Regions from separate parts of the Pseudoalteromonas sp. A757 genome, predicted to be linked through region 2. Evidence: predicted binding sites of a transcription regulator. Region 2 holds the regulator's gene; each other region holds the start of a gene.
The links. The regulator sigma-54, encoded in region 2, starts transcription at its own class of promoters, with help from an activator protein. The targets are predictions, from matches to a motif close to GTTGGCACGNNNNTNGNNT.
Positions count from the first base shown of each region.

Region 1: a site for sigma-54 is predicted at 1,445-1,463, ahead of DRB05_RS16625 (flagellar assembly protein T N-terminal domain-containing protein). Genes of this name have one in related genera too.
Region 3: a site for sigma-54 is predicted at 911-929, ahead of DRB05_RS01060 (DUF2884 family protein). Genes of this name have one in related genera too.

Region 1 is NZ_QNQN01000072.1:214,052-218,183, reverse strand. Features, by position in the region: tRNA gene DRB05_RS16630 (tRNA-Arg) at 28-102, shown strand; gene DRB05_RS16625 (flagellar assembly protein T N-terminal domain-containing protein) at 213-1,409, opposite strand; gene DRB05_RS16620 (LPP20 family lipoprotein) at 1,611-2,087, shown strand; gene DRB05_RS16615 (flagellar protein FlgN) at 2,389-2,817, opposite strand; gene flgM (flagellar biosynthesis anti-sigma factor FlgM) at 2,810-3,133, opposite strand; gene flgA (flagellar basal body P-ring formation chaperone FlgA) at 3,206-3,913, opposite strand; gene DRB05_RS16600 (chemotaxis protein CheV) at 4,054-4,132, shown strand, end outside.
Region 2 is NZ_QNQN01000071.1:41,382-45,513, forward strand. Features, by position in the region: gene rapZ (RNase adapter RapZ) at 1-557, opposite strand, end outside; gene ptsN (PTS IIA-like nitrogen regulatory protein PtsN) at 550-1,008, opposite strand; gene hpf (ribosome hibernation promoting factor) at 1,010-1,297, opposite strand; gene DRB05_RS14445 (RNA polymerase factor sigma-54) at 1,327-2,826, opposite strand; gene lptB (LPS export ABC transporter ATP-binding protein) at 2,873-3,598, opposite strand; gene lptA (lipopolysaccharide transport periplasmic protein LptA) at 3,598-4,132, opposite strand, start outside; gene lptC (LPS export ABC transporter periplasmic protein LptC) at 4,130-4,132, opposite strand, start outside.
Region 3 is NZ_QNQN01000048.1:26,997-31,128, forward strand. Features, by position in the region: gene DRB05_RS01050 (cytochrome c) at 1-299, shown strand, start outside; gene DRB05_RS01055 (hypothetical protein) at 492-677, opposite strand; gene DRB05_RS01060 (DUF2884 family protein) at 965-1,750, shown strand; gene DRB05_RS01065 (PLP-dependent aminotransferase family protein) at 1,790-3,349, opposite strand; gene DRB05_RS01070 (DMT family transporter) at 3,348-4,132, shown strand, end outside.

The sequences.
Region 1 (4,132 bases), on a different contig from region 2:
TGATTGTTACCTGATATTTTAAAGATTGTCCCCATAGTTTAATGGATAAAACAAGGCCCTCCTAAGGCTTAGATGTAGGTTCGATTCCTACTGGGGACGCCATTAGTATTCACTTCTGCGTGGAATTACCAGAGTAAATGGGCGGCGAAAGGATGTTGTAGAGTGTGTAAAGCTATCGAAAAACCTGTCTTTTGCAAGTGGTAGTCTTAACGCTACAGCTCAAACTCATTCTCATTTTCCATTTGAATTTCAACTAAGTCATTAATTTGGACATTATGAAGTGGGCGATTGCTGATGTTTACTGCAATGGCGTTTTGCGCATTCACTTGGATCACTTGCAACTTATTAATGGTTTTAATTTGATGCATAAACACTTTACCATCGACATTAGTCAGCGGATTGCTATGCGCTACGTTAAGGATCTGGCCATTCTCTAAGCCATGCATACGGCCCAAATTAATAACGACTTGTTCATCATCAATATGTAGGATTTTGCCATTGGTTGGTAAGCAGGCGACCGCTGCGTTTAAATCAGTTGCGATTTGTGTCAGCGTGGTTTGGATCTCATCTGCATAATCTGTCTGCCAAAAGCGCTCACTGTACACATCGATTAATTTGGTTTTCTTAAACGGCCACACGCCTTGAGTCGCATATTGCTTTTGCCATACCCTTTCATGAGAAAGCGCATCAAACAGCGCAAAGTCTACCTTGAAGCTTCTTAAGTATTTATCACTTTGCCAAAATGCGAGGTCACTATTAAGTTTATCGACACTAGCAATATCAGTAATTTGACTCAGTAGTACAAACTGGCTGTTGGTATTTGCTGTAATGGTTTCGATTAGTTGTTCATTATAATCAAAACGCTGGCTGAAAAAGCGGCTAACATCTATGGTCTGTGCAAAATAGGGAACGGGCTCTAAGCTCAACTTTTGTTCGGTCATTGTCTGATATAGACGCTCGCTGACCACTTTATTTATGTCAAAAATTTGACCTAAAGTTGCTTGGTGTTTATTTTTTAACTGGCTTTGTGTGACTGCAACCTGTTTATTGTATGCACTGGTCGGGCACTGAGCACTCTGTGGGGTAATATCAATATGTAATGTCACTTGCCATGAGTCACCGACTTTGGCTTCAGCAATTACGTTGGCGCTTTGAATCTCAGCATTTGAGCGGATCTTAAGTTGATCTTGGGTGAGCACACCATCGGTGACGGTTTGTACACTGCTTACCGAAGCCCCAGAAAACAGCAAAGCTTGTGTAATGGCATCGTTTACCGCCTTTCTTTTTGCTTTTTGATGATCGCCATTTTTAACGTCAGCCATGCCAGTAACTTCAAACCATTCAGCATAAGCAGGATTAGTTAAGGTGATACACAACAATGATAGACTGCTCGCAAATTGCTTTTTCATGTTTAAATGCCCAGATCAAAAACTACCCTCTAACTCAGCAATACCTGTGCCAAATTTTGGCAAGGTTCGTGCATAATCATACATTATGAAGGTTAATTTTACTTATTGCCAATACTCAATAAAGCCGCAATAACCCTGCGAGATTAAGATGCAGGGGAGGTGTTAAGTTTGATTGGTATAGATTGTAGCGGAGTGCGGGAAATGCGTATCACTAATTCTATCAATACAATTGTTATGATTTGCTCGCTGACATGGCTCAGCAGCTGTTCAAGCCTCGTTGACAAGCACATTGAATATGAAACGGTGCAACCGGAAACTTTTCCTGTTTTACGTGCTGTGGGGTATGCGCCTTTAAGTGCTCAGCCGGGTAAAACTGCGGGTGAGAAGCAGCTGATGGCCATTAAAGTCTCAAAATTAGAAGCCTATCGTGAGCTGGCTGAGCAACTCTATGGCCAGAATTTGACATCCACTATCACGGTAAAGGGTGCTATTGCCCAAAACGACGGCCTTAAGAGCCAAGTAAATGGACTTGTTCGTGGGGCTAAGGTGCTGAAAAGTTACGCGGTCGGTGATACTTACGCGACTGAGTTAGAGCTTGATATGAAACGTGTTTATGATTTGTATGTTACTCAAGTCAAGCCTCAGAAAATCAAAAAAATATCTTACAGTTTTAAGTAAGCAGTCTAGAGCCTGTTGACCTTTGCTGCTTGATTTTTGTTTTTCTAAGAAGATTTTGGTCGCGACGATCGATTTGCCGGCTAGGCTCAGCCTTGTATAAATACCAATCAAGCTGCTGTAAACACAAACCTGAAAGATAAACAGGCCATAAATAAGCTAATCTAGAATATGCTTTTCTTAGAATTCTAAAGCAGCTGTGATGATTATTATCATAAGGAGTATAGAGAAGTGTTATCGTGTTGTTTTTAACGCTCGTGAGGTATTCGCTAGCACCAAAGGCAGAGCTTCCTCAAGCGAGTCATTAAGCTTTTAAATTACGTACTAATTCACTGTCGCTACTTTTCACGCTGCCATCTTGACCATAGGTAATCGAAGTTGGCGCCCCAATTAAAATTCCTTTCAATTCACGAGTGCTTACATTGGCTTGGTGGGCCGTTTTAGCATTGATTTCATTTTTAGTTTGGCATTCGTGAAGTAGAGTACGTACTTTAGCGATGAGTGGGATTACATCATCGTGCTCAAAAACGTGGGACTCGGTTTTTGATAATTCATTATCGAGCTTTTGTAGTTTTGAAATGAGAGTTAACTTTTCACGAGCAATTTCTTTTAAATTGTCGCCTCTCCGAGAGGCCAGCTCATCAAGCTCACGCGCCAGAAGCTGGGTCATCGCTTCTAGCGTCGAGATTTGTTCTGAAAGTTTGTGGTGGCAAAGCCGAACCAAGTCATCCATATATTTCGAACTCAAATGCCGCTATGTTTTTAGCTAGTTTTTCCGCGTCAACTTGATACTTACCTTCTGCAATCGCTTTTTTCAGCTCTTCGACTTTCTTATCGTCAAAGCCTGATGATTGTTGTGCTTTCTCATTGACAGTTTTCAGCTGTTGTGCCTGCGGGGTCAGGCTAACTGAATCCGCTGCTGCTTTAGGCGAAGCTGGTGATTTAACTGATGCGTTGTTGGCATCATTTCTTTGCAATTCAGCCTTCTGTTGCTTAACATTGTTAGCAACGGATGTAGACTGATTTTGACCGTTAACTTGATTAACCATGTTTGTAGACCCAATAAAATTATACTCTCAGCCATATTATCGGCGTTCAGTAGTATTACTTTAGCAAATTTTTTATAAATTCACCTCTACTGTTTCCACTTCTATTACTCTAGCACGTAAGGTTTTGCCAGAGCGAGAGTTTTTAACATTAATAAGTTCACCGCGGTTGCCATCTTGCTGTGCTTCTCCTTGAGTTTTGATCACAAGCCCGCCTGATTTAGCAACAATCGTCACGGTATCACCTTTACAGACCATGCAAATGTGAGCTTGAGTAAAGGCTTGGCCCTCTCTAATATTTCGCTTGCTTCGACTGCCTATTAGTATCGACTTATCTTCTATATAAGAGACTCTGCGAAAACGTTTTGGCTGATATTCTATTTTTACATCTTCATTCTGAATAACACGGCCTTTCTCTAACATGGTCGCGCTAACTAAAATGGGGAATAGATGATCGATACGCACGTGAACGTATTGAGTCCAGCTGAGCGTATCGCTGCATCTTACTTGAACAGTCACTTGAGTATCAAAAGGCGGGGTCATCGCTGTACTATATTGCAATGGCGATTGACAGTCTCTTGCTGGAATTCTTGAATCTAGTGGTATCGCAGTAATCGATAACTGACTATCGGGATCTTGCTCTACATTCGGTTCGACAAATTTTATTGCGTTTTGCTCTAAAGTTTTGTTGTCATATTGCTGACAATAACCATAGTCAACGCCTATAAAATAAGCGAACAAACAAAAAAACTGAATGTAATGGGTTTTTTTTAACAAACTCATGATGTTTCGACTATGCTTATTGGGTGAAACAAGGTATAAAGATTCTGCTTTAATAACTGCACCTAATCAAGGGTGGTAAACCATATCAGAGTCGAAGCAAAGATCGTTCCGATTAGCGGTTTATACAGTAGGAGATTGAAATGGCAGGTATTTTAGACTCGGTTAACCAGCGTACACAATTAGTTGGACAAAACCGTCTCGAGCTATTACTTTTTCGAC
Region 2 (4,132 bases):
TAATCCGCTTGTTTTGGAATACCGTGTTTAAAGCCGAAAGATTCAAAGGTAATAATGAGTTGTTTGTCTTTTTTACCTAAGATTTTTTCGCGAATATCTTCAGCAAGTTGATGAACGCTCAGGCCTGTAGTATCAATGAGGAAGTCGGCGCGAGTGATCAATACATCTAATAATTCTCGTTCTTTCTTAATTGCAACATCTAATGGGAGGTTATGCAGTGAAAGCGGGTGCAAACGGCGTGTTTCTGAGAAGCGTTTTATCAGGGTTTGATCGTCACTGTCTAAATAAAACAGGGTAGGTTTGGCGAAGCCTGGTAAGTACTCAAGAATGTCATTAAACTCGTCTTGTTCTTTAGGCAAGTTTCTAACATCAATGCTCACTGCAATTTTATTATAATTGTCGGAAACACTACGGACTAAAGAGGGCAGTAAGTTGACTGGAATATTATCTACACAATAGTAGCCTAAATCTTCCAATACTCGAAGCGCTACAGATTTACCAGAGCCAGATCGGCCACTGATAATGATAAGCTCGAGTCCTTTTTCTTCATCACTCATCAAATTCACCTTGGATCACTGCATATAACTCATCATCACTTTTTGCTTGCCTAAGCATTTTGCAAAAAGACTTGTCTTGGAGTGTATCAGCAATCGCCGCTAAGGTCTTCAGGTGCTGTTGATTATCACCTTCAGGTACGATGAATGCGACAAAAATATCGACCGGCTGCTTATCTATGGCTTCAAACTGGATCCCTTGCTCACTGACAAGTACCATTGCAAGGATTTTATCTAACCCTTCAAGTCGTCCATGAGGAATAGCAATGCCTTTACCAATCCCAGTGCTACCTAATTTCTCTCGCGCCATTAAAGCGTCCAAGATAGCATGCTGACTGGTATTTGGAATTTGACTATGAGCCAGTTCGCTGATGTATTCTAAAATACGTTTTTTGCTATTAAAAAGGACCGCAGCTTTACTGCAGTCCTTGTTCACTAATTCACTTAATTTCATCTTAGTGTCGAGTGAGCTTCTCTTTGTGTTTAATAACTTGACGATCTAGCTTGTTGATAAGGCCATCAATTGCGGCATACATATCTTGATGCTCTGTTGATGCAAATAGTTCGCCGCCGTTTACGTGTAATGTTGCTTCTGCTTTTTGTACTAGCTTCTCGACATCTAGGATCACATGCACGTTATTGATATGATCAAAGTGCCTTTCTAGCTTCGCAAACTTGTTGGTGACATAGTCTCTTAATGAGTCAGTAATTTCTACATGGCGACCAGTTAGATTTAGTTGCATAAGCATTTTTCCTTCTTGGGTTTTACGTCTTATATCAAACTTTTACGCTGATTTGACGGTGGAATGGCCAGGGATTCACGATATTTTGCAATCGTGCGTCTCGCTACCTTAATTCCTTGCTCAGCTAAGATATCTGCAATTTTGCTGTCACTCAATGGCTTCGCGGTATTTTCTGCAGCTATCAGCTTTTTGATAAGTGCCCTAATTGCTGTGGAAGAGCACTCACCTCCATTTTCTGTACTTACATGGCTAGAGAAGAAATACTTCAGCTCAAATATTCCCCGAGGTGTATGCATATATTTTTGTGTTGTCACACGGGAAATTGTGGACTCATGCATCTCAACCATTTCAGCAACATCATTTAGCACCATAGGGCGCATTGCTTCGGGGCCATGTTCAAAGAATGCCTGTTGTTGTTGCACAATGCAATTGGTAACTTTTAATAAAGTATCATTTCGGCTTTCTAAGCTTTTAATAAACCATTTTGCTTCTTGTAAATGAGAGCGAATAAACTGACTATCCGTACTGGATTTCGCCGTTCTAGACATCGCAGCGTAGTGATCGTTTACTCTTATTTTAGGCATAGCATCAGGGTTTAGCTCTACGACCCAACGACCTTTTACTTTTTTCACCGATACATCAGGGATCACATACTCAGGTTCTTCATGAATAATGCTTGCCGCAGGCTTTGGGTTAAGACTATGAATTAGCGTCATCACCTCTTTGAGATCGGCTTCTTTAAGGCGCGTTTTCTTAGCCAAAGTTCGATAGTCACGGCTGGCAAGCAAATCAATATGCTCTGTCAGGATCATTTTCGTTTCGGCAATCCATGGCGTATCTGGGGCGAATTGGTTTAGCTGAATACATAAGCATTCTTGTAAACTACGCGCAGCGATACCAACAGGGTCAAAAAGCTGAATACGTTTGAGTACGGCTTCGACTTCATCTAGCTCAATAGGCTCTTCGCTATCTTCGTCATTAATGCTCTCTAAAATGTCTTCGCAAGAGAGTGTTAAAATGCCTGACAGGTCGACCGCTTCAATAATCGCAATCGCAATAGCTCTATCTGTTGGACTAAATGGAGTCAACTCAAGTTGCCACATGAGATAATCATGGAGAGATTCAGAGGTTTCCCCTTGATAAACATTATCGTCATCAGGGAGTGGACCTGAGCTGGCGGCTGGAGCTGCGCTCATATACTCGTCCCAAGTGACATCCATGGCGAGATCATCGCTCACCGTGTCTTTGCTCATGGCGGTATCTGAGTCTATCTCATAGTCACTAACCGATGCTTCATCGCCTGAATTTTGATTATCTTCAGTGCTGCTCTTTTCTTGGCCGTGTTGGTCAGCATTTTCGCCGTCAGTATTATCACCTTCTTCCACTTCCAATAATGGATTGCTGTCTAATGCTTCTTGTATTTCCTGTTGCAGATCCAATGTACTAAGCTGCAGCAAGCGAATAGCTTGTTGCAGTTGTGGAGTCATTGTAAGTTGCTGCCCCATGCGCAGCTGTAATGATTGCCTCATGTATCTCTAACAATCCTTTTTAACAGTTATTAATACTACGTCTTAACTATAGCTTGAATTGTTCGCCTAGGTAGACATCTCTTACGGTTTGATCTGCCAAAACATGTTCTGGCGTGCCTGCAGCGATTAACTCACCATGTGAAACGATGTAGGCCTTTTCACATACGTCTAGTGTTTCTCTTACGTTGTGATCGGTGATTAATACACCGATACCGCGGTTTTTTAGGTGCTCTATGATTGTCTTTATATCTAACACCGAAATTGGATCAACACCAGCAAAAGGTTCATCTAACAGGATAAACTTGGGATTAGCGGCTAAAGCGCGAGCAATTTCTACCCGTCTTCTTTCGCCTCCCGATAATGCCATACCCTGTGAATCGCGAATATGTTGAATATTAAATTCATCTAATAACTCATTTAGCTCAGCCTCTCTTTCAACTTTAGTTAAGTCTTTTCGAGTTTCTAAAATCGCCATTAAATTTTGATAGACCGTGAGCTTTCTAAAGATTGAAGACTCTTGCGGAAGATAGCCAATGCCAAGTCGCGCGCGGCTATGCATCGGTAGTAAAGTGATGTCTTCGCCATCAATCTGAATAAAACCTTTATCGCTTGGTACTAATCCTACTATCATGTAAAAAGTAGTGGTTTTACCTGCGCCATTTGGGCCTAACAAACCTACAATACTGCCAGCTTGGACACTTAAGCCAACATTCTTGACGACTTCACGACCTTTATAACTCTTTGCTAAACCCGTTGCTTTGAGCTCGCTCATTAATTGTTACCTTCTTCCTGCGCTTTTTTATCTTTTGCGTCTTTTTTATCATCTACAGGAACAAGTATGGTTCTTACACGGGAGTCTTCTTGATCTGAGCGCTCAGCGCTGATCAATTGCTTTTCAATGTCGTAGGTGATGACTTGCGCATTGATTTTTTGCCCAGTTTGATTGATTTCCGCATCGCCAGAAATCACTAGGGTTCCTTTAGCTACATCGTAACGGATTTCATTTGCTTTGGCTTCTAGTAAGTTGCCATCAGGTTGACGTTCGCTAAAAGTGGCAGGGCTGCCAGTTGCAACAAGCAGCTGTTTATTTGTACCAAGCTCTGCGCGGCGGTGAACCTCTAGGCGGTCAGCATTTATTTTTCTGTTGCCATGAATAATTACAACATTCTGTTCAAAAATACCGATATTACTTTGCAGCTGAGCTTGCTGACGGCCAGCATCAATAATGACTTCATTTTGTTGTGCGGCAATAGCCAGAGTAGAACTTGCAAGCAAGCCGATGCAAACTAGGTTGTTAATGATTTTA
Region 3 (4,132 bases), on a different contig from region 2:
TGCTAAAAGGCAAAGTACCATTTGATGCTGAAGTATTTAAACAACGTGCTCACAATGCTGCGCAATTATCGCAAATGCCTTGGGAAGCATTCATTGACGGCTCTGACAAAGGCAATACTGATGCTCTACCAGCCGTTTGGTCAAACAGAGCTGAGTTCGATGGCAAAGCCAAACAATTTGCCGAGTATGCCCAAGCATTGGCTGTTGCAGCTGACTCTGGCGACAAAAAACTGATTGCTTCTGCATTTAAAGATTGGGCAAAAGGCTGTAAAGACTGCCACAAATCATTTAAAGATTAAGAACGCAGATCGTATAAAAACAAAACAGCCGCATATTTGCGGCTGCTTACTATCTGAATATTTCGTCACTTGTTTAGTGAACACCAACAACGCAGTAACTCAGACAATGCACCTAGTAACCCATAGCCCTGCTTAATCACATAGCCAAATTGAATTACTGTCAGTGCTAGACTGGTAGATGACGTCTAGTGATCAATCATCAATATAGTCGAAATCATCATCGCCTAGATTTCTACGTAGGCGTTTTTGCTCTAAGTAGTCGTCTAGCTTTCTTTTGACTTTACGCTTTTGCTTGTCATGTTGGTTACGACCCAACTTTTCAAATTCATCGTCTGCAAAATCATCATCAAGCGCATCGTAAGAGAATGTCTTACCCACAACTTACTCCAAAATAAAATAGTCATTAATAAAATGAGAGCCATCTCTCAAGATCACTATTTAGCGCTAAATTGTCATTCTGAAAAGTGAGAGTTTCTTATCCTTACAATAAAAATTTTTTATTGCTAATTCTTTTTGATAAAAATAACTATATTTTAGTCAATTCCATCACTTTTTGAGCACATAAGTTTTCAATTAAAAAACATAAAGCATTGATCTTAATACAACTAATATTTGGCATTGTTCTTGATACAAAAAACATGTAACTGAGCCAATAAGGATCGACCATGAATAAAATTTTACTACTAACAGCAGCAACGATGATGACAGCCACTGTCGCTGCACACGAAAAAAATAACATCACGTTTAGCGGTGACAATTGTGAAGTAGAATTTCAGAATGACGTTAGGATCACGCCTGATAACTTGGTGATCACAACAGCCAAAAACAAAACAGCTGAGATCAACAACCTTGGCGAACTGACACTCAATGGCGAGCGCATTGCACTCGATACGCAGCAAAAAACGATGCTCACGCAATATGGTGATGAACTAAGAGGCCGCCTACCACAAGTGGCTGATATTGCTTTTGAAGGCATAAAATTAGCGGGCGTTGCCCTTAATGAAGTAGCGCAAACCTTTAATTTAACCAGTTTAGATAGTATTCATGCAGTGATCGATGACCTCGAAACAGAAGTGCAAAATACGTTTTATCAGCAAGGTGCGTTCGTGATGGGCAAGCAAACTTTTGATGAGTTTGGCCAAAATTTCGATAATCAGTTTGAAGAAAAAATCGAAACGGCAGTACAGGGGGCCATGATGCAATCGATAGGTAGCTTACTGGTTGCAATTGGCAACGAAATGTCGGATGCAAACGGTGATATAAGCAGCTTTGAACAACGGATGGAAAACTTCGCAACGCAAATTGAAACTAAGGTCGAACAACAAGCAGAATCTATTGAGAAAAAAGCAGATGCACTGTGTGGCGACTTTGAACAAATAGCGAAAAACGAGGCCATTGTCGCAAAGTCTATCCCTGCCATGTCAGAGTACCAACTGTTTAAATTTAAATAATCCGACGTTGGCATAACTTACAATTTAATTAAGGGTACGTTATGCCAACCCTTTTCTTTGTGCATCGGCCAACTCACCCAGGGTTTTAATCGCTTGCTCTACCGAATTCCCCCAAGGCAAGCCATAACTGATACGTATACAATTTTGATATTTTTTGCTGGCACTAAATAGCGTACCAGGCGTAATACTGATCCCACACTCCAAAGCTCTTTGGAACAGCAAGGCTCCGTCAACATGCTTACCTAAGTCTAGCCACAGCACACAACCACCTTGCGGGCGGCTGACTCTTACCTCACTACCAAATGCGGCATTCACCGCTTGGATCATGCGATCTCGATTCTCAATTAACCGTTTACGAACCAACTTTAAATGGCGCTCATAACCCCCTGAGCTGAGAAAGTCCGCCAGAGCCCATTGATTCATTAAAGATGACGAGCAGCTCAACGCACGTTTTATGCGCTTTGCTTTTGCACTAAATTGACTGGCAACCATCCAGCCCACTCGATAGCTAGGTGCAGCGGTTTTTGAGAATGAGGCACAGGTGATCACTAAGCCCTTTTGACTAAATGCTTGTGCTGGTATGCCACGCTGCTCAGTAAAGTATAAATCGCCATACACATCGTCTTCTATCAACACCACGCCACGTTGCTCTAATAGTGCCACCAGCTGCGCACGTCTCGTATCTGGCATAAAACTACCGAGCGGATTACTAATACTGGTAGAAAACACGCAAGCTCGAATATCATGTTTTTCAAGCGCACGCTCAAGGTCGCTCAGCCAAATGCCGTCATCCGGACAAACAGGGATTTCGATGGCCTTTAGTCCCAAGTTTTCAGCCAGTTCAACAATGCCAAAATAACAAGGAGATTCAATCGCTATCACGTCTCCAGGCTTAGTTACCGCTTGTAACGCAATCGCTAATGCTTCTTGCGCGCCATTGGTGATCACCACTTCATCCATGTCTATTGCTAAGCCCATATCCAAATAACGCCGCACGATTTGCTTTTTTAAGCTATCTAAACCATCCATAGGACCATAATTGATGAGCTCATTCCCAGCTTCTTTCATTACACGGCGCATAATTTTGGCAAGTACTTGCTCAGTACCAGCGATGGCAATGGGGTTAGCGATACCTAAAGGGATTGTATGTGGCTGATGGATCCCATTATAGACTTGTTCAATCAACGCCTGCTTGTTAACCACTACGGGTTTGGCGGGTAATCTTGCACGCTTTGGCGAGTCGTTGTGCGAAGCTCTTTGGCATAAAAAGTAGCCTGACTTTTCTTTGGCAACCACTTTTCCTTGGTCTTCAAGTGCTTGATAGGCCTGCTTTACCGTTGGAATACTGACATTTAAGTTTTGCGCCATAACACGCAATGAAGGAAGCTTTTCGCCCGGTAAAATGGACTCTTGTTCTGCCATCGACAAGATCATTTGGATCACCTGCTGATAGAGAAAGGCGGAATGTTGGCGTTGAATAACGGTACTCATAAGCAATAATCTGTATAGGTATAAATTAGCAAATTCTGTATATAGCTTATACAGAATAACAGCGTAAACTACAGACTTCCACTGCTGTTTAAATCTAGAGCCGATCATGAAAAATCTATTTCTTTACACCATCACTGTGTTGATTTGGGGATCAACATGGCTTGCCATTGAATATCAACTTGGCAGCATCAACGAGTTTGTGTCACTGTTTTACCGATTTGGTCTCGCCGCGATTTGTATGTGGGCATTTGTTATCTATAAGCGTGTGCCAATGCGCTTTTCCCGCCAAGATCACGGCTTTTTTATCCTCTTAGCGCTATGTAATTTTGGTGCCAACTATCTCTTCTTATATTGGGCTCAGGCACATCTAACGTCAGCGATGGCATCAATTGCGTTTTCATTATTATTGGTCGTTAACATTGTCAATACTAAGTTATTTTTTGCCAAACCTATTGCAAAACGAATTTACTTTGGTGCGTCATTGGGCACGCTTGGGATAGTCAGCTTGTTTTGGCACGATTTGGTCGCATTTGATTTGCAAAGCGAGGCCTTCTTGGGATTATCATTAGCTTTATTAGGAACAGTGGTCGCATCACTCGGAAATATGGTGAGCGTACGCAATTCCAATCAGCAAATTGATGTTATGGCGGGAAATGCTTGGGGCATGCTCTACAGCGCTGTCATGTTAGCAACCTATGTCGCCTTGAGTGAACATCAGTTTATCAACCAAGCGCCGGCATCATATTGGTGGTCTCTGATTTACCTCAGCGTGTTTGGCACCGTTATTGCCTTTGGTTGTTATTTCTCACTACTCAAGAATATTGGGCCTGAGAAAGCGAGTTATTTGATAGTGTTATTTCCTTTTGTTGCCGTGGCATTGAGTACCTTATT